4 regions of the Streptomyces sp. NPDC048295 genome follow, and region 4 is predicted to be linked to each of the others. Evidence: riboswitches for the same ligand, from Rfam matches in the RefSeq annotation. Region 4 holds a riboswitch; each other region holds the start of a gene.
The links. A riboswitch is a leader RNA that binds a small molecule or an ion and turns the genes downstream of it on or off. The one in region 4 is predicted to bind cobalamin.
Positions count from the first base shown of each region.

Region 1: linked by a shared signal. The riboswitch ahead of AB0D53_RS03920 (ABC transporter substrate-binding protein) and the one ahead of AB0D53_RS16545 (prenyltransferase/squalene oxidase repeat-containing protein) in region 4 are both predicted to bind cobalamin.
Region 2: linked by a shared signal. The riboswitch ahead of AB0D53_RS30860 (ABC transporter substrate-binding protein) and the one ahead of AB0D53_RS16545 (prenyltransferase/squalene oxidase repeat-containing protein) in region 4 are both predicted to bind cobalamin.
Region 3: linked by a shared signal. The riboswitch ahead of AB0D53_RS13410 (prenyltransferase/squalene oxidase repeat-containing protein) and the one ahead of AB0D53_RS16545 (prenyltransferase/squalene oxidase repeat-containing protein) in region 4 are both predicted to bind cobalamin.

Region 1 is NZ_JBEZLL010000002.1:356,063-361,054, forward strand. It holds gene AB0D53_RS03910 (ABC transporter ATP-binding protein) at 1-209, opposite strand, end outside; gene AB0D53_RS03915 (iron ABC transporter permease) at 206-1,261, opposite strand; gene AB0D53_RS03920 (ABC transporter substrate-binding protein) at 1,258-2,244, opposite strand; cobalamin riboswitch at 2,283-2,406, opposite strand; gene AB0D53_RS03925 (hypothetical protein) at 2,837-3,958, shown strand; gene AB0D53_RS03930 (phosphotransferase family protein) at 3,984-4,992, shown strand, end outside.
Region 2 is NZ_JBEZLL010000025.1:105,884-110,875, forward strand. It holds partial or broken gene AB0D53_RS30845 (acyl-CoA dehydrogenase) at 1-752, shown strand, start outside; gene AB0D53_RS30850 (acyl carrier protein) at 839-1,117, shown strand; gene AB0D53_RS30855 (beta-ketoacyl-[acyl-carrier-protein] synthase family protein) at 1,114-2,337, shown strand; cobalamin riboswitch at 2,417-2,607, shown strand; gene AB0D53_RS30860 (ABC transporter substrate-binding protein) at 2,642-3,709, shown strand; gene AB0D53_RS30865 (iron chelate uptake ABC transporter family permease subunit) at 3,772-4,797, shown strand; gene AB0D53_RS30870 (ABC transporter ATP-binding protein) at 4,794-4,992, shown strand, end outside.
Region 3 is NZ_JBEZLL010000007.1:257,941-262,932, forward strand. It holds gene AB0D53_RS13395 (aldehyde dehydrogenase) at 1-1,062, opposite strand, end outside; gene AB0D53_RS13400 (MBL fold metallo-hydrolase) at 1,357-2,397, shown strand; gene AB0D53_RS13405 (DinB family protein) at 2,448-3,008, opposite strand; cobalamin riboswitch at 3,122-3,257, shown strand; gene AB0D53_RS13410 (prenyltransferase/squalene oxidase repeat-containing protein) at 3,367-4,641, shown strand; gene AB0D53_RS13415 (SCO2322 family protein) at 4,638-4,992, shown strand, end outside.
Region 4 is NZ_JBEZLL010000009.1:253,870-258,861, forward strand. It holds gene AB0D53_RS16540 (hypothetical protein) at 1-380, opposite strand, end outside; gene AB0D53_RS16545 (prenyltransferase/squalene oxidase repeat-containing protein) at 377-3,142, opposite strand; cobalamin riboswitch at 3,254-3,393, opposite strand; cobalamin riboswitch at 3,510-3,585, shown strand; gene AB0D53_RS16550 (hypothetical protein) at 3,718-4,992, shown strand, end outside.

The DNA of each region.
Region 1 (4,992 bases), on a different contig from region 4:
CCGTCCAGGAGGACCCGACCCGCTGCGGGGCGCAGGGCACCGTAGACACAGCGCAGGAAGGTGGTCTTGCCGCTGCCGTTGGGCCCGACCAGGCCGACCGTCTCGCCGGGGGCCGCGTCCAGCGTGACCGCGTCGAGCAGGGTACGGCCGGCCACCTCGTAGCTGATCCCGTCGGCGGCGAGCGCCGTCGGGGACGGTGCCTGGCTCATCCGGTGATCCCTTCGGTACGGCTGGAGCGGCGCAGCAGCCAGAGGAAGAACGGGCCGCCCACCAGGGCGGTGACCACTCCGGCGGGAACCTCTTCGGGCGCTGCCACGGTCCGCGCCAGCAGATCGGCCAGCAGCAGGAAGACGGCACCGCCGAGCGCGGTCACCGGCAGCAGTCTGCGATGGGACGCGCCGACGATCATCCGGGCGGCGTGCGGAATCATCAGGCCGACGAACCCGATCGCCCCGCTGTAGGCGACCAGCACGCCGATGATCAGTGACACCAGCACGAAGACCCCGCCCCGGAAGCGTCCGGGGTCCAGGCCGAGGCTGCGGGCCCCTTCCTCCCCGGTCAGCAGCAGATCCAGCGGACGGGCCAGGCTGATCAGGAGTACGGCCCCGACGCCCAGTACCACGGCGGGCAGCGCCAGTTGGTCCCAGCGGGCGCCACCCAGGCCGCCCAGGGTCCAGAACAGGATCGCCCGCACATGCTCGGCCCGCGAGGACAACACCAGGATCAGGCTGGTGAACGCGGACAGTACGTACTGGACCGCCACCCCGGCCAGAATCAGCCGGCCCGTTGTCATGGTGCCGCCGCGCCGGGCCATCGCGTAGACGGCGACCAGCGCTGCCATGGACCCGATGAACGCGGCAATGGGCAGCGCCACGTCGGTGGCCGCCCCGGCGCCGACTCCCAGCACGACGACCACGGCAGCGCCCGCTGATGCCCCGGACGAGGCGCCCAGCAGAAACGGATCGGCCAACGGATTACGCACCAGCGCCTGGAGCACCGTGCCCGACAGGGCCAGCCCGGCGCCGACCACGGCCCCGAGCAGCACCCTGGGCAGCCGCACCTCCCACACGATCGTCGGGTATGCACCGGTGCGTTCACCGCCCAGGACCGTACTCAGCACCTCGCCCGGCGGAATCCGTACCGGGCCGAGCGCCAGACCGGCCACCACCGCCGCGAGCAGCAGCACCGTGAGGACGCCGATCACGACGGGGGCCGAGCGGAGGACGGACTTCGGACCGGGGCGGGCGGACCCCGCGCTCACGGGGTGCCGGGGTGCAGCTGCCCGGCCAGGTCCTGTACGGCGTCGGCGACCCGGACACCGAGCACGGCCGAGGACAGCGGGAGCACCGCGAACTTCTTGTTCTTGATCGCCGGTACGTCCGCGAGTGCCGGATCGTCGAGCAGCCGCTTCTTCTTGGCCGCCACCGTGGTGCCCCCGTAGTCGTAGATCACGACCACCTCGGGCTTGCGCTTGATGACCTGCTCCCAGGACACGTCGCCGAAGGTGGAGTCGAGGTCCGTGAAGACGTTTCTGCCCCCGGCGAGCCGGACGATCTCGTTGCCGATGCCCTTGCCGCCCGCGGTGAACGCCGAGCTGTCGCCGGAGTCGTACACGAACACCGAGGGACGTGCGGCGCCCTTGAGCCCCGCCTCGACCGTCGTGATCTTCTGTCGCTCCTCGGCGATCAGCTTCCTGCCGCGTTCCGGTACGCCGAAGGTCCTGGCGACTTCGGTGATCTCGGTGGCGAGCTGATCGATACCGACCTTGCCCTTGGCGCAGTTCTCGATGTTCAGCCGGGTGTTGATGCCGTCCTTCTGGAGCCCCGCCCGGTCCTGGCCCTTGGCCTTGTCGAACGCGCTGCTGTACCCGCCGTAGACGAAGTCGGGGTTGGCGCCGAGCAGTACTTCCTTGGAGGGGTATTCCTTCGCGAGCACTTTGGTCCCGGCGTACGCGGACCGGTACTCCGGCAGGATGCTGTCGTCGAGGTAGGCGGTCCCGGCCAGCCGGTCCTGGAGCCCGAGGGCCAGCATGATCTCGGTGACGTGCTGGTTCATGGTGACGACCCGCTTCGGAGGGGCGTCGAAAGTCGTCTTCGTGCCGCAGTTGGTGACCGTGTAGGGAAAACCGTCGGCGGCCGGTGCGGACTCTGGCTTGCTCTCGCCGCCCGTGCCGGAGCCGCAGCCGGTGAGTGGCAGGAGGAGCAGCGGTATGAGCGCGAGCGGTACGCGGCGGATTCGGGGCATGGCCGAGCCTTTCCGGGGGATGTCCTCGTCCCCTGGTTCGTACGAGAAGGCGGCGCGGCCAGTATCTGGCTTCCGGGCTGCTGCAGCCCGGTCACAGTGGCGGGACCGTACCGGATTCACACCGGTTTCCTGACGCGCGTCGCCTGAGTTTCGAAGACCATTCTGTCAGACCGTGTATTCCGGAAGGGCCTGCCCCTCGCACTGCCGACCACGGCCGGCCCCGGACACTGATGTCCGCGACGGCGACCGGTACTCCGGACGGTTCCGCTCTCAGCCGTAGGGCCGCCCGTTCCTGCGAGTCCCTTTCCTCACCAGCTGGATGCAGGAAAGATGCGGTTCGTCCAGGAATGTTCGTCCAGGCCCGGCAACCTGAGGAAAGGCACCCGCATTGTCGGCTTGGGGCAGCCGTACATCGGCGCTGCCGGGCGCATCGAGAACAGACGGGCCGCCGTCCACCTCGCCCACTCCACCCCGCAATGGCACACCGCTGTCGACGGACACCGTGACGGCGCCGAGCCTCTGGCCACGGTTATGGATCTGACATATCGTCAGGTCCTGTGCAAGCTCCCGATGAGCCCCGCCGGAGGCCCTTGTGCCGGAACGCCCCGTAGCCCTCGATGAATACCCCGTGCATCAAGTGCCGCTCTCCATGCGTCACATCGCCACCAGCGACCGCAACGCCTACGACCGCTGCATCTTCCACGTCTTCGACCACACCGGCAGCGCCCTGCTCGTCCTGGGCCTGGGCGTCTACCCCAATACCGGCGTGATCGACGCCTTCGTCACGCTCCGCCTGGGCGACGAACTCCTCGCCGTACGTGCCTCCGACGCCCTCACCGAGGACCGGATGCGGATGGAGGTCGGCCCGCTCCGCATCACCGTCGACGAGCCGCTGAAGCGTTTCACGCTGCACTGCGCCGCCGACCCGGCCGACCCCGGCGGCCTGTCGTGCGATCTCAGCTGGCAAGGAGCCTTCGAGCCGCTGTGGGAGCCGCACCACACCATGCGCCGCGGCAACCGCCTCACTCTGGAAGGCCGCCGCTTCGTTCAGGCCGGCACGGTGACCGGCGTCATCCGCGCGAAGGGCGAGGAGATCGACGTCACCGCCGACGAGTGGACCGGCACACGCGACCGCAGTTGGGGCGTGCGGCCCATCCCCGGCGAGGACGGCGGACGCGCGGGGGAGGAGCACGTCCCCGGAGGTTTCCATTGGCTGTGGTGCCCCGTCCGGTTCGACGACCGGTTCCTGATGGTGATCGTCCAGGAGGAGCCCGACGGCTACCGCACCCTCAGCGACGCCGTCGAGGTACGTGACAGCCACCCCGACACCCAACTGGGCTGGCCTCAGCCGGACATCACGTACCGCTCCGGTACACGCCACCCCGAGCACGCGGTCATTCATCTTGCCGACCGCCGGCGCAAGGACATCGAGCTCACCGCGGAGATCCTCGTTTCCTCCCCGCTGGCCGTCGGCGCGGGCTACCCACCCGCTGACGACTGGAGCCACGGGACGTGGCACGGCCGCCACTGGGTCGACCGACGCAGCTACGACCTCGCAGACCTGTCTGCGCACCCCATGGCCGCATTCGGCGTCACCGAACACTCCGCCCGTTTCACCCTCGACGGCACCACCGGCTACGGGATCTTCGAGCACGGCACGTTCGGCCGCCACGACCCGAGCGGCTTCACCGGCTACGACTCGGTGGCGCCCTGACGTACGGAGACCTCGTATGGCAGCAATTCCCGAAGCACCCCGGATCCGGCGCACCACCCGCGACCCGGAGGAACTCACCCGCCGGCTCGCATCCTGGCTGGCGGCCGTCCACCCCGGAGCCCGCCCGGCCACCGTCACCGTGCCGGACTCCAACGGCATGTCGAGCGAGACCCTGCTCTTCGACATCGAGCAGGACGAAGCCGCCGCGCCGCCCCCCGTCCGCCGCTGCGTACTGCGCCTGGCCGCGGACCCGAACGCGTACACCATCTTTCCCGCCTACGACATGACCCGTCAGTACCAGGTGATGCGTCTTGTTGCCGCACGCACCGACCTGCCCGTACCCGCCGTGCACTGGCTGGAGACCGACCCCGCCCATCTCGGTGCGGAGTTCTTCGTGATGGAGCGCGTCGAGGGGCGTGTGCCGCCCGACGTGATGCCGTACACCTACGAGGGCAATTGGCTGCACGCCGCCACGGACGCCGAGCGCGAACAACTGGAGCAGGCCAGCATCTCCATCCTGGCGCGACTGCACGACCAGGTGCCGGTGTCGGAGGCGGGATTCCTCGCAGGGCGGGGGAGCGGCAGCCCGCTGCGGCGGCATGTGGAGGACCTTCGGACGTACTACGGCTGGGTCGTCGACGGCCGTCCGCGCTCACCGGCCATCGAGGCCGCCTTCGCCCGGTTGGAGGAGCTGTGGCCGGCCGAGGAGGGCGAGACGGTGCTCAGCTGGGGCGACGCGCGGATCGGCAACATCATCTATGACGGCTTCGAGCCCACCGCCGTCCTCGACTGGGAGATGGCCGCCCTCGGACCACGGGAGCTGGACCTAGGGTGGGCGATCTACCTGCACCGCTTCTTTCACGACCTCACAGTCGCACTGGGGCAGGAAGGACTGCCGGAGTTCTTCCGGCGGGCGGCGGTGGAGGAGCGGTACGCGAAGCTCACCGGGCACACACCGCGGGACATGGACTTCCACACGCTCTACGCCTGCCTTCGGCACGCGATCGTGATGCTACGAGTCGGCTACCGGCAGA
Region 2 (4,992 bases), on a different contig from region 4:
CTCTTCGCCGCCGCACCACCGGGACCCGGGCCTTCCCCCGGCGGCGGACCCGGTGATCTCGACGACCCCGGATTCCTCGACAGGCTGCTCGCGGAGCTGGAGCGGATCTGGTTCGTCCGGGCCCGGGAGCGGATGGGCCTCGCACCGCACGGCGATCCGCTGGGACGGTGGAACGCTGCCTCCGGGCCCGCCCTGCGCGGCGTCGAGGCCCATGCCCAGCGGCAGGCGGCCGAGGCGTACGCGGAAGCGGTGGCGGCGCTGCCCGAGGGGCCCGCCCGCGAACGGCTCGACGAGCTGCACCGGCTCTTCGCACTCGACCGGATCGCCCGGAACAGCGGTGATCTGCTGGCAGCGGGCCTGCTGACCGCCGATCAGGTCAACCGGCTGCCGGACCGGGTGGAGGAGCTCATCACCACGGTCGCCGCCCGTCTTCCCGGCCTCGTCGAGTCCTTCGCGCTGCCGCCGGAACTGCTCGCCGACTGGCCCATCGCCGGAGCCGACTACGTGGCCGCCTACGACGACCCGGACGGCGCCTGGCAGCGTGACGAGGGCCGCGCGACGGTGCCGGACGAGCGGTGAGAGCCATGACGAGAAAGGGAACTGCTGTACGGGGTCACCGGGTCAGGGAGGCGGCCGGCGCCCTCGGCGTCCGCGTTGTCCTGCTGGCTTACTGGGGTACGGCGTCCGTCCTGGCCCGGTGGTGCGGGGAGCGCGGGGAGGACGGTGCCGAATCGGTTCGGCACAAGGCGTAACTGGAGGCACTCCGCCCAGTTGATTCGGCGTCGGGACGGTGTCACCGCCGGCCCGGCAGCCGGACCGAATGATGGAGAGAAAGCTCATGAGTACGATTCACCCCAAGATCACCGAGGTTCTGACACACACCTTCAAAGTGCCTGTTGCCGAGATCCACCCGGGCTCCACCATGGACAGCCTGGAGATGGACTCCCTCGCCGTTGCCGAGTTCGCCGTCCTGATCAGGGAGACGGCGGGCGGTGTCCGGGACTTCGACCAGCTTCCCAAGAACGCCACGCTGGCCGACATCACACGGTTCATCGACCCGGCGGGCGACGGCGGGGCGCGGGTGGGCGGCGGGCCGGCGATGAGCAACGCCCGATGAACAGGCCGGCCGTCGCCGTCACCGGCCTGGGCATGATCACCCCGGTCGGCAACGACACCGAATCCACCTGGGAGGGTGTGTGCGCGGGCGTGTCACCGGCCCGGACCGTCGCCGAACTCGAAGGATGCGCGATCGACTTCGCGTGCATGGTCGACGGCATCGACCTGGACGCCGCGATCGGCGGCCGTGCGTCCTTCCGCATGGGGAAGTACGTGAAGCTCGCGGTGCTCGCGGCCCGGGAGGCGGTCGCCGACGCCGGGCTCGACCCGGCAGGGTGGGAGGGCACCCGGGTCGCGGTGGTCGTCGGCACCAGCAGCGGGGGCTCCGCCTCGCTGACCGAGCAGGCGGTCGTGATGGACCGGCTCGGAGCCGGGGCCACCTCGCCCTCGGGCATCCTGCTCACCATTCCGAACATGCCCGCGGCCGAGATCGCGATCCAGCTGCGGGCCACCGGACCCAGCATGGCCCCGTGCACCGCCTGTTCGTCCGGCGTCACCGCGCTGTCCGTCGCCCGCGACCTCCTGGTCACCGGGCAGTGCGACATCGCGATCGCCGGAGCCACGGAGTCGATCGTCTACCCGGTCGCCATGGCCGGGTTCGCCCGGTCCGGCGCAGGGGCCCGGAAAGACGGAGACCCGGCCGGACTCTGCCGACCCTTCGCGGCGGACCGGGCCGGACTGGTCATGGGCGAGGGCGCGGCCGTCATGGTGCTGGAACGGACGGAGGACGCCCGGGCCCGCGGCGCGGCTCCACGGGCACTGCTCGCCGGCACCGGCGCCACCACCGACGCCCACCACCCCATCAGCCCGCATCCCTCCGGCACGGTCGCCCAGGCGGCGGTGGAGGCCGCGCTGCGCGACGCGGGCTGGGCGGCCGAGGACGTCGAGCACGTCAACGCGCACGGCACCGCGACCCCGGTCAACGACGCCGCCGAGGCCGCCCTGATCGCCCGGGTCTACCCGCACCGGCCGCCCGTCACCGCTCCCAAGGGCGTACTGGGGCACTGCATGGGGGCGGCCGGAGCGATCGAGGCCGGACTCACCGTCCTCACGCTCCAGCGCGGAGTCGTCCCACCGATCGCCAACCTGGACGCCCCGGCGCCCGAGTTCGACATCGAATGCGTCACCGGGCAACCGCTGCGGCAGCCCATCCGGCGTGCCGTCAGCCATTCCTTCGGCTTCGGCGGACACAACGCCGTGATCGCTCTTCAGCGTCCGTAGGCATCCGGCAGGTGGTGCGACGGGAAACACTGCCCGGCGTACCACCGGCCACACCCCTCATGAGCTGCGCAGAGGCTCGTGATAGCTTGCCGGGGCCAGTCGAACTCCACGTAAGGGGTCAGGGAATCCGGTGCGAATCCGGAACTGACGCGCAGCGGTGAGGGGGACGGGCGGGGCCACGGCCACTGGGACCACCCTCGGGTGTCCTGGGAAGGCGTCCCGTCCGAAGGAACCCGAGTCCGAAGACCTGCTGGTACCCGCGACCCGGCACCGGGCCGCGGACTCCGTACAGCGGGCTCCGCGCATGAGCCCCGAGACGCAGAGGGACCCCGTGCCGTCCATAGCCAGCCCTGTCCGCACCATGGCCCTGCTCTCGGCGGGACTCGTCCTGCTGACCGCCTGCGGAGGCGGAGCCGGTGAATCCGCCTCGAAACCGGGCCCCGCGCACGGATACCCGGTGACACTGAAGAACTGCGGACGCACCGTCACCGTCGAAGCCGCGCCGCGCCGCGCCGTCCCGGTGGACCAGGGATCGACGGAGATCCTGCTCTCCCTCGGCCTCGCCGACCGGCTGGCAGCCACCGCCACCTGGACCGACCCGGTGATGAAGGGCCTGGAGAAGGCCAACGCCCGGGTGCCCAGGATCTCGGACAACCGGCCGTCCTCGGAGAAGGTCCTGGACCGCGAGCCCGACTTCGTCAGCGCGTCGTTCGCATCGACACTAGCCAAGGGCGGCGTCGCACCGCGCGAACAGTTCGAGGAACTCGGCGTCCCCACCTACGTCTCGCCCGCCGACTGCACCGGCAAGGACAACAGCAAGGGTGGCGACGGCTCCCGTACCGCGCGGCTGACCATGGACAGCGTCTACGGCGAAGTGCGCGACCTGGCCCGGGTGTTCGGCGTACCGGAGCGCGGCGACGCGCTCGTGACACAGCTGCGGGCCCGGGTGAGGAAGGCGGCCGAGGGCATCGACGCCTCCGGTGCCACCCTCCTGTACTGGTTCTCCGACTCCAAGTCCCCTTACCTGGCCGGCTGCTGCGGAGCGCCCGGAATCATCACCGAGGAGCTCGGCGCGAAGAACGTCTTCGACGACACCCACGAGGAATGGCCCCAGATCAGCTGGGAGACCGTCGCCGACCGCAATCCCGACGTCCTGGTCGTCGGTGACCTGACCCGCAGGGCCCAGACCGCCGAGAGCGCCGCGAAGAAGATCGAGTTCCTGGAGTCCAATCCGGTCACGAAGAACATGGACGCCGTCAGACACAAGCGGTACGTCCTGCTCAGCGGGCAGTCCTTGAACCCGTCCATCCGGACGGTCGAGGGCGTCGAACGCGTCGCCGCCGGGCTGCGCCGGTTCGGGTTCGCCGGGTGACGGGGACCGGACGCGGCACCGCGGTGGCCGCGCCGCCGGACCCCGTCACCTCCGTCCGTGCCGTGAAGGGTGTAAGGAGGCTGCGCGGCGGGATCCTGTGGGTGTGCGGCATCGCGCTGCTCGTGGGCTCCGTCGCCCTCGCCGTCACCATCGGCCCTGCCCGGATCTCCGTGGCCGACGTCTGGTCCGCGGTCGCCTCCCACCTCGGATGGGGCCGTTCACGGCTCTCCCCGATCCGGGACGGCATCATCTGGAACCTGCGCATGCCGCGCACCCTGCTCGCCGCGGTGTGCGGCGCCGGACTCGCGGTGTGCGGGACCGTCATGCAGTCGCTGCTCCGCAACCCGCTCGCCGACCCGTTCGTCCTCGGGGTCTCCTCAGGGGCGTCCACCGGCGCGGTCGTGGTCGTCGTGCTCGGCGTCGGCGGGGGAGCGGTGTCGGTCTCGACGGGCGCGTTCGCCGGTGCGCTCTGCTCGTTCGCCCTCGTGCTGCTGCTCAGCCACACCCTGGGCGGCACGACCGACCGGGTCGTGCTCTCCGGTGTCGCGGCCATGCAGTTGTTCTCCGCGCTCACCTCCTTCGTCGTGATGACCGCGGCCGACGCCGAGCAGACCCGCGGCGTGCTGTTCTGGCTGCTCGGCTCGCTCGCCGGGGTCGGCTGGACCGATGTGTGGATCTGCGCCGCCGTTCTCGCCGTGACGCTGCTGGTCTGTCTGGGCCATGCCCGTACGCTCGACGCCTTCGCGTTCGGACAGGATGCCGCCGCCGCGCTCGGCGTCCATGTCGCGCGCACCCGGATCGTGCTTCTGTGCACCACCGCGCTGCTGACCGCGGCACTCGTCAGCTCCGCCGGTGCCATCGGCTTCGTCGGCCTGGTGCTGCCGCACGCCGCCCGCGCCCTCGCGGGTTCCGGGCACCGGCGGCTGCTGCCGGTCACGGCCCTGGCCGGGGCCGTGTTCCTGGTCTGGGTCGACACCCTCGCCAGGACGGTCCTCGACCCGCAGGAGGTGCCCGTGGGCGTGGTCACCGCGCTGATCGGCGTGCCCGCGTTCGTCGTGGTCCTCCACCGCACCCGGAGGGCCGCGTGACCGGGGCCGCGGCCGAGGGGCTGCGCGCCGAACGGGTCAGCCGGGTGGCAGGCGGCCGCCTGATCCTCGACGGGATCGAACTCGCCCCGCCGCCCGGCGCCACCCTGGGGCTGATCGGACCGAACGGATCCGGCAAGTCGACCCTGCTGCGGGTGCTGGCCGGAGTCCTCGCCCCGGAGACCGGTGTGGTCACCC
Region 3 (4,992 bases), on a different contig from region 4:
GGTGAGGATCTTGGCGCCTTCGTCCTGCCCGATCCGGATGTAGTCGAGCGAACGCCGCTGCTGGCGCTGCGCGACCAGCGGGCCGAGTTCGGTGGCGGGGTCGAGCGGGTCGCCGACCTTCAGCGCACCGGCCGCCGCGGCGAACGCCTCGGCCGTCTCGTCGTAACGGGAGCGCGGGACGAGGATGCGGGTCTGGGCCACGCACGCCTGGCCGTTGATCATCCAGGCGAAGGGGACGATGCCCGCCACGGCGGCGTCCAGATCGGCGTCCGGCAGGATGACCGCGGCGGACTTGCCGCCCAGCTCCAGGGTGACCCGGGTGAGGTTGCGCGAGGCGACCTCCATCACCCGGCGCCCGGCGGCCACGGAGCCGGTGAACGACACCTTGTCGACGCCGGGGTGCCCGACCAGGTACTCGCTGACCTCCCGGTCGGCCGGAAGGATCGACAGCACCCCCTCCGGCAGCCCGGCCTCGGCGGCGATCTCGGCCAGGATGTAGGCGTCCAGCGGGGACTCGGGCGAGACCTTGAGCACGGCGGAGCAGCCGGCCAGCAGGGCGGGCGCGAGCTTGGCGGCGGCGGTGAACTGCGGAACGTTCCACGGCACCACGGCCGCGACCACCCCGACCGGCTCCCGGCGCACCAGCAGCGGCCCGAGCGCCCCGGCCCGCCGCTCCTCGTACGGGAAGTCGCGGGCGACGGTGATCGCCGCGTCCCACACCATCATCGCGGCGAGCGCCTGCACCATGACGCTCGACGTGTACGGGGTGCCGTTCTCCGAGCTGATGACCCGGGCGATCTCCTCGTACCGCACGGCGAAGCCGTCCTTGATCCTGGTCACCACCGCGATCCGCTCGTCCAGGCCCATCCGCGCCCAGGGCCCCGCGTCGAACGCCCGCCGCCCGGCCTCGACGGCCCGGTCCACATCCGCCTCACTCGCGTGCGGCACCCGGCCGATGACCTCTTCGGTGTGCGGCGAGACGACCTCGATGGTGTCCCGGCCCAGCGGATCGACCAACTCCCCGCCGATGAACAGTTTTCCGTGTTCGACAAGCTCGGTCATGACTGCTGCCTCCCGCGGCCCGGCGCGTTGCCCGGCTCAGTATCCGACCCGGCATCTGACTCCGTGTCAGAACTGATACCAGTTCCAGTTCCAGGAGTCCACGTCCGCGACACCGTTCGACATGCACGCGGACGGCTTCGGCGTCGCGCGGGACACCGCCGCCCCACGAAAGGCCGAGCCCATGGCCCGGACCAGATGGTCGACCAGGGCTACTACTGGAACAAGTTCTCGTTACAGTGGGGGCGACGCACCGGAGCCGCAATTCCGCACGTTGTCTGGAGAGATGGGGACCTCATGACGCAGGTGACCGACCACGGCGGGGGCGTGCACAGCATCAAGGTGCCCATCCCGGACAATCCGCTCGGCCATACCCTCGTGCACGTCCTGGACACCGACCGGGGGCCGGTCCTGATCGACACCGGGTGGGACGACCCCGAGGCGTGGGACACGCTCGGCGCCGGGCTCGCCGCCGTCGGTACGGGGGTGGCGGACATCCACGGGGTGGTCATCACCCACCACCACCCCGACCACCACGGGCTCTCCGGGCAGGTGCGCGATGCCTCCGGGGCCTGGATCGCCATGCACGCGGCGGACACCGCGATCGTGCGGCGTACCCGGGAGTCCCGGCCCGGTACCTGGCTGGCGTACCTCGCGGCCAAGCTCACCGCGGTCGGCGCGCCCGAGGAGCACCTCGCGCCGTTGCGGGCCGCCGCGGCCGGCGGAGGGCGGGCGCGGGCGCTGCCGGGGCTGCGGGCCGCGCTGCCGGACCGGGAGATCGTCCCCGGTGAGCTGCTCGATCTGGCGGGGCGCAGGCTGCGGGCGATCTGGACGCCGGGGCACACGCCGGGGCATGTGTGCCTGCATCTGGAGGAGGAGCATCCGGGGAACCTGCCGGGCCGTGGGCGGCTCTTCTCGGGTGACCATCTGCTGCCGGGGATCAGTCCGCACATCGGGCTGTACGAGGACCCGGACGACGCGACGGTCGGCGATCCCCTCGGTGACTACCTGGACTCGCTGGAGCGGATCGGCAGGCTCGGGGCCGCCGAGGTGCTGCCCGCCCATCAGTACGCCTTCACCGATGCGGCGGGACGCGTGCAGGAGCTCATCGGCCATCACGAGGAGCGGCTGACCGGGCTGCTGGGTCTGCTGGCACAGCCGCTGACGCCGTGGGAGCTGGCCGAGCGGATGGAGTGGAACCGGCCCTGGGAGCAGATCCCGCACGGCTCCAGGAACATCGCCGTCTCGGAGGCGGAGGCGCATCTGCGGCGGCTGGTGAAGCTCGGGCGCGCGGAGGCGGTGCCGGGCAGCGAGCCGGTGAGGTACACGGCGGTGTGAGTGCGGGGCGGGCCGCCCCGCCCCGCACCCTTCAGCTCACCGGCCGGGCCTCACTGGCCCACCCGTCCGTCGATGCACTCGCGCAGCAGGTCGGCCTGCCCGCAGTGCCGGGCGTACTCCTCGATCCTGTGCACCAGCAGCGACCGGACGGAGACGCTGTCCTTCCCCAGCCGCTCGCCCAGGTCCGCGTGGCCGGCCAGTGCGGCGTCGGTCGCGGCCTGCTCACGCTCCAGATCGGCGTAGGCGGCGTCGACCACGGCCTGATCGGCGACGGCTCCGTCGAAGTCCGCGTCACGTCTGCCGTACAGCTTGGGCAGCGGCTCACCGTCGGTGATCCAGTTGCGCCAGTCCCGTTCCACCTCGGCGAGGTGGCGCAGGAGGCCGAGCAGCGACAGCGTCGACGGCGGGACCGAGCGCCGGGCCAGCTGCTCCGCGTCCAGGCCCTCGCACTTCATCCTCAGGGTCAGCCGGTAGTCGCGCAGGTACTCCTGGAGCGTCGGGAGCTCGCCGTCCGGACCGGCACCTTCCGAGTTGCGGGGGTCGTCGTCCGGGTCCGCCCACATGTCGGGGTAGACGGTCGCCTGGGTCCAGCGTGCGGGTTGATCACTCATGCGGGACATGGTCGTCCGTTCGGGGCCGAACTCGCCAGTGGGTTTCCGGCGTTGCCCGCCAGTGGGTTTCCGCACCGTCGGTGGGCCGAAGCCGCCCCGGGCCCGGCCGGGCCCGCCCGGTAGAGTGTGCGGGTCGTCATCATGCCCGTTCAGGGGGAAGCCGGTGCGAATCCGGCACTGACCACGCAGCCGTGAGCCGTCGTCGCAGACGGTGAGTCGGAATGCCCTGTCCGCGGTCGTGACCGGCTCGGACCACCGGACCCACCGGAGGTCGGCACCGTCGAGGTATACGGAGCCGGAGCCTGGTGCCTGAGCGTGCCTGTGCCCGGTTCACCCCGCAGGAGAGGCCCCGCCCGCCATGACCGTACGCCGCAGCGCAGCAACGCTCGCCGCCACCGCCGCCGTGCTCTGCTCGGCCGCAGCGCCGGTCGCGGTCGCAGCGCCGTCCCCCTCGCCCTCGCCGTCCGCCGCACTGCCCGCCGGGCTGTACGGCACGAAGGACCCCACCTACGACGGGGTGTGGCGGCAGTCGATGTCGTTCCTCGCCCAGCGGCTGGAAGGGGTCACCCCGGCCGCGAAGTCGGTGGACTGGCTGGTCTCCCAGCAGTGCGCCGACGGCTCCTACGCCGCGTTCCGGCCCGATGTCTCCGCGCCGTGCGACGCGAAGACGGTGCGGGACACCAATGCCACCGCGGCCGCCGCCCAGGCGCTGGTCGAGGTCGGCGGGCACCGGGAGACCGTGAACAACTCGGTGCGCTGGCTGAAGTCCGTGCAGAACGAGGACGGCGGCTGGGGCTACACCGCCGGCACGCCCAGCGACGCCAACTCCACCTCCCTGGTGATCGGCGCCCTCGCCCGGCAGGGGCAGCGGCTCGCCGACATCACCACCCCCGGTGGGAAGACCCCCTACGACCCGCTGCTCGCGCTCGCGATCCCGTGCGGCGGCAAGGACGGCGGCGCCTTCGCGTACCAGCCCGACAAGAAGGGGAAGCTCGCCGCGAACGCGGACGCCACCGCGGCCGCCGTGCTCGGCACGATGGGCAAGGCGATGGCCGTCGGGAACAACGCCGCGGGCAAGGCGCCCAGCTGCCACCCGGGCTCCGGCCTCACGCCCGAGCAGGCCGCCCAGAACGGTGCCCACTACCTCGTCGGCGCCCTCGCCGGCAGCAACCACCTGGACCTGGCGCCGATGCCCGGTGCCACCGACACCACCCCGCAGCCCGACTTCGGCAACACCGCCGACGCGGTCGTCGCCCTGTCCGCCTCCGGCCACCAGGACAAGGCGGCCGGGGCCATCGGCTGGCTGAAGAAGAACTCCGCGGACTGGGCCGCCGGGAGCGGCCCCGCCGCCTACGCCCAGCTGATCCTGGCCGCCCACTCGACCGGCGACGACGCCCGGGACTTCGGCGGCGTCGACCTGGTCGCCCGGCTGAACGCGGCCGGCCCCGAGCCCGCCGCCGTCGTGACGCCCGACCCGTCCGCCGACACCGGGTACGAGGCCACCGAGAAGGACCAGGTCCACAGCGGCGACGACGTGATCGGCGGCGTGTGGTGGTACATCGGCATCGGCCTCGTCCTCGCCGCGATCGCGTTCTTCCTGATCAGCGGCCGCCGCAAGAACAGGCAGCCGTGAGGCGCGCGGGACGGGCCACCGCGCTGCTGGTGGTCCTGGGCGCCGTCCTGGCCGTGCTCGGCGCCGGACCGGCCCAGGCGGCCGGCTACCGGTACTGGTCGTACTGGGAGAGCTCCGGCTCCGGCTGGACGTACGCCACCCAGGGCCCGTCCCTGGTCCGGCCGGACGACGGGGCGGTGCAGGGTTTCCGGTTCTCGGTGAGCGAGGACTCCCAGGACTCGGCGAAGCCGCGCCGCGCCCCCGACTTCACGAAGATATGCGCGGACACCCCGGCCGAGGACGGCACCAAGCGGATCGCGCTCGTCATCGACCCGGGCACGGCCGCGGACGCCCCGGCCGGTGAGACACCGC
Region 4 (4,992 bases):
TACGACCAGTAGGCGGAGGCGGGCGGTGTCAGTACGCAGTCGTCCTGCTTCGGCGTCGGGTACTGCTTGCCGCCCTGGTGGCCGCTGTATCCGATGCGGCAGATGAAGGCGGCGCCGTCGTGGCCGGTGCCGGTGGTCCGCCAGCCGCCCTGGTTGAGGAGCTCGTACCCGGTGGTGGGAGTGGTTCCGCAGGATCGGTAGACGGGCCCGCCCCAATGGCTGAAATCCACGGCGAGCACCGCACCGGAGGATGTGGTGCACCGGCCCATCGGCTGCGGGGCGGCCCCCGCCGGAGCCGAGGTGGCGGCGAACGCCGCCGTCGTCAGCCCCAGCGCGGCTGCCGTGCGGGCCAGGGCGCGCAGCACACGACCGCTTCTCATGCCTCGCTCCCCGTGGTTCCGCGGCGGCGCCGGGCGGCGCGGGCCGTGCCCCAGCCGCCGAGCATCAGCAGCACGGCGGCGATGGCGAGGGCGAGGGTCTGCGCGCCGGTGGAGGCGAGGACGCCGCCCGAGCCCGAGTCCTCGCTCGTACCGGTACCGCCCGTCTCCTCGCCCGGGGTCACGATGGCGGGGGTGGACGGCCGGCCCGAGCCGCTGGGCGCGGGCTCCGGATCAGTGCCGTCCAGGCTGCGTGTGAGGGTGCCGAAGGAGATTCCGGTGGCGCCCCCGACGGCCTGGGCCGAGGCGCGGACGTCGGATCCGGGCTGGCCGCCCTTGACGACGTTGAACCCGCCGTCGGTGTTCTGCTGCGAGGCGAGGAACGTGCGGGCCTTGGCGATGCGGTCCGCGTACTTCGTGGCGTCCAGCGACAGCCCCTGTACCGCCAGGGCGGCGGAGTTCACGGAGTTGCCGGAGGCGCCCGGGAACCCGCCGTCCGCCAGCTGCCGGCCGGCCAGCCAGGCGAGGGCCTTGTCCACGGCCGCCTGCGAGTCGGCGTCGGGCAGCAGATCCAGGGTCATCGCGGCCATCGCGGTGGAGTCGACCTCGATGTCGCTCTTCTCGCCGATCAGGCTCGGCCAGGCGCCCGAGGGATCCTGGAGGCTCTTGAGGTAGGCGATCGGTTCGGCCGCGGCGGCCGTCTCGCCCGCGCGGACCTGGGCCATGACCCCGAGCGACTGGGAGAAGACGGACGTGGCGTAGGTGTAGTTGCCCTTGGCCGCGCAGGGCCTCGGCGTCGGTGTCTTCGCCGGGCAGATGGCCTTGGCCAGTGCGCCGATCAGGTCCTGTCCGCCGAAGTCACGGGGGTCCCGGCCCACGACCTCGGCCAGGACGGCCGCCTTGCCGATGAAGCCGCCGCCTGCGTACGTGGTGCCGATCAGGGTCCAGTCGTGGATTCCGCGTCCCTTGCCGTCCTTGCCGCCCTTGTCGAGAAAGTCGACGATGTTGCGCAGGGCGGCGTTGTCGTGGCCGGTCGCGGCGAGCGCGTAGGCACCGTCGATGGTCAGGCCGAAGTCGGCGAACCCGGAACCCTTCGCGTTCTCGTAGTAGTGACCCTGTACCAGTCGCCTGTGATCGGTGAGGTACGCGCTGCCCTTCTTCAGGTCGGGCCCGTCACCTGCCGGGGGCGTGCTCGTCGGGTCCGGGGTGGGTGTGGTCGGTGGGGTCGCCTTCCTGGCGGTGAGCGCGACCAGGTCGCTCTTGGCACCCGCGATGACCACCGGGGTGGTGGCGAACACCCGGGGGTCGGTCTCGCCCTCCTCGAAACCGAAGCCGCCCTTGGGTAGTTGCTGCTCGGAGAGCCAGGAGACACCCGCGTCGGCCCGGTCCGTGTCGCCCAGGGCGCGCAGGGCCTGTGCGGCCCAGCCGGTGGGGCCCGCGCTGCCGGTCGTCAGGTACGAGGCGGAGGGCCAGGCTCCGGTCGGGAGCTGGGACTTCTTGAGGTAGGCCCGCGCCTTCTCGACCGCCGCGCCGTGGCCGCCGGCCCGCTTGAGGGCCAGGGCGATCAGTCCGGTGGAGCTCGCGTCGCTGTCGCACCACTCGCCGGCCCTGATGAGGATGCCCGTGAAGCCACCGTCCTCGCACTGGAGTCCGGTCAGCCGGGTCACGGCGTCGGCCGGGGGTGTCACCTCACCGTTCAGCAGGGCGATGACGGCCATGGCCTGGGCGTCGGCCTGTCCCGTGGAGCGGAAGTCGCCCTTCGTGAGGCAGCCGGGGATCGTTTCGCCGTCGCCGATGTCCCTCGGGCAGACGTACTCGACGAGGTCACCGAGAAGGTCGTGGCCGCCGAAGTCGCGCGGGTCCTTGCCGGTGGCCTCGGCCACGAGTGCCAGACGCGCGGCGGCCGAGGCATCGGGAATCCCGTCCTTGCCGGCCGGGTAGGCGTACGTGTCCGTCTGCGCGGGTGAAGCGAGGAACGAAGCGGCCTTCTGCGCCACCGGGCTCTTCGGGTCGGCGGCGGCCAGGGCGTAGACGACCTCGGTGGTGAGCATGTGGTCCGGCGCGGTGGCGCCCTCGTCGACGACCCGTTCCTCGTCCGTCAGCATCCCGGTGAGCCAGCGGGTGGCGGCAGCCACGTCGACCGGGGCCGGAGGCCTGGTCGGGCCCGTGGGATCGGTGGGTTCCGTGGTGGGGACACCGCTCCTGGCCCGTACGTCGTCGGGGGAGAAGGTGGGCTTGCCCGTGGTGCCGCCGACATCGGTGCCGCCGAACACCCAGGCGTCCACGTCACCGGCCCCGGGGGTACGGGACATGGCGCCGAGGGGGCTGTAGGTCCAGCTCTTCTGCCCGGGGGAGGCGATCCAGTACGACCAGTACGCGGTGGCCTGCGGGGTGAGGACGCAGTCCTCCTTGGCCGGGGTCGGGTACTCCGTACCGGAGTCGAAGGAGCCGTTGCCTATGCGGCAGATGAATCCGTCGCCGTCGTGGACGGTACCGGTGGTTCTGAACCCTCCCTCGTGCAGCAGCTCGTAGCCGGTGGTGGGCGTGGTGTCGCAGCCGCGCACCACCGGCCCGCCGAAGGGGCCGAAATCCACGGCGACAATGGCCCCGGTCGTGGCGGTGCACTCCTCGACGGGGTCGGCGTTCGCCGGTGACGCTGTGAAGAACGCCACTCCGGCACCGAGAGTCAAGAACGAGGCGGTCAGCAGGGACAGCAGACGCTGTCTCCTGCCTGTCCGCCGTTCCGGCTGCTGTTCGGTCCTCACCGCGGCCCCCTCGTCAATGCCGGGCGGCTGCGTACGTGGCGATTGACCCCCCACCGGGCTGCTGCGCCATGGGGAGGTTGGACGACCACGCCGTAGTCCGCGACGGCGTTCCTCGTGCTCTGTCCCAGCGCCAGGCATTCCGGCTCACCCGGAACGAGCCCGGGTCCACGGTTGCGGGTCAGCGCCGGAATTCGACCGGCTTCCCCTGCTGCTGAGTGCGTGTCAGCCGGAGTGCAACACGGATGCGGTCGGGCCGTCAAGGTGGTGTGTGCCTCACCGGACGGTTCCCGGACATCCGGGAACGGCACCTGTCCGGACGTCTGGCGGACCGCCCGGCCCCTCGGGTAGCGTCCTGGGCTGCCACATGGGGGAATCCGGTGCGAAGCCGGAGCTGACGCGCAGCGGTATGGAACGGCGGGGGCCGTCTCCGAGCCCGAATGCCCATGCGGCGCAGCTACGAGAAGCCGTACCACGCGTTCCGGACGGCGGCTCCCGACCATGCCCGGCCGTGTCCCTGCACGGAGAAGTCCGGCCATGCACTGGAGGCCGGCGTCCGCCGATCCCAGGAGCAGGCCATGCCCCGTCTTCGTACGCCCCGACGCCTCGCACTCGCGCTGCCCGCAGCGTTCGGCGCCCTCGCCCTCACCACACTGCCCGCCTTCGCCACGTCCAGCCCCGCCCAGCTGGCCACGTCCAGGACGAACGGCGTCACCTACCTCAAGTCGCTCCAGGCGGCGGACGGTTCGTATGCCGGTTCCGGCCTGTCCAACGAGTGGGCGTTCAGCGCCTTCGCGGCGTCCGGCACGGCCGTCGTCGATGTCGCTCCGGGTGGCGACACCACGAAGAACGCCCGCACCGTCTACCGTGATCTGCTCTCCACGTCCGGCTGGCCCTCCGCCTCCCCCGTGGTCACCGACTACGAGCGGGGCACACTGAACGCGTACGCCGCCGGCATCGACCCGGCCCGGGTCTCGGCCTCCCGCAACCTCGTCGCCGACATCTACTCCTACTGGCAGACCGCCGAGCCCGGCTACTTCGGTCCGTCCGCAAACTTCAACGGCACCGTGTTCGCGGCCCTCGCGCTCGGCGGCGCCAGGACCCAGGCCGGCGGCACCCGCATCCCGCAGTCGCTGACCGACTCGATGGTCACGCGTATCCGGGCCAACCAGCACGTCGACGGCGGCTGGACCTACAGCAAGGCCGAAGGCGACCCCACCGCGCTCAACTCGGCGAGCGACGTCGACATGACCGGAGCGGCCATGGCCGCCCTCTGCGTCTCGGGCGTTCCCGGCACCGATGCGGGCGTCGTCAAGGCCAAGAACTTCCTCAAGGGAAAACTGGTCGCCACCACCGGCGCGTTCAACTCCCTCTACGGGGTCAACACCAGCTCCAACGGCTGGGGCGTGGCGGGGCTGAACGCCTGCGGAATCAACCCGCAGACCGGCGACTTCCTCACGGTCAACGGCAAGACGCCGATCGATTTCCTGATAGCCAACCAGTACAACCCGGGAGGCGGTTTCAAGTACCAGCCGTCCGACACCGCGCCCTCCTCCTACTCCTCGATCGACGCGCTTCGTGCGGTCGCCGGCGGAGGCTTCACGGCCGCCCCGCCGGTTCCGGTCACCCCGGGCGCCCCGCAGTGGGTCGCCCAGCCCACCTTCACCGCGGGCACCGCCACCGAACTCGCGCTGAGCGTCGACGACGGCACCGGCGGCCTCAAGGTGTGCTCGGTCTCCTTCACCCCGACCGGCACGACCACGACCCTAGGTGACGTCCTGGCCGCCGCGACGAGCGCCGCCACCCCGGCGGGCTGCGTCACGGGCGTGACCCCCTCGTCGGGCAGCGACACC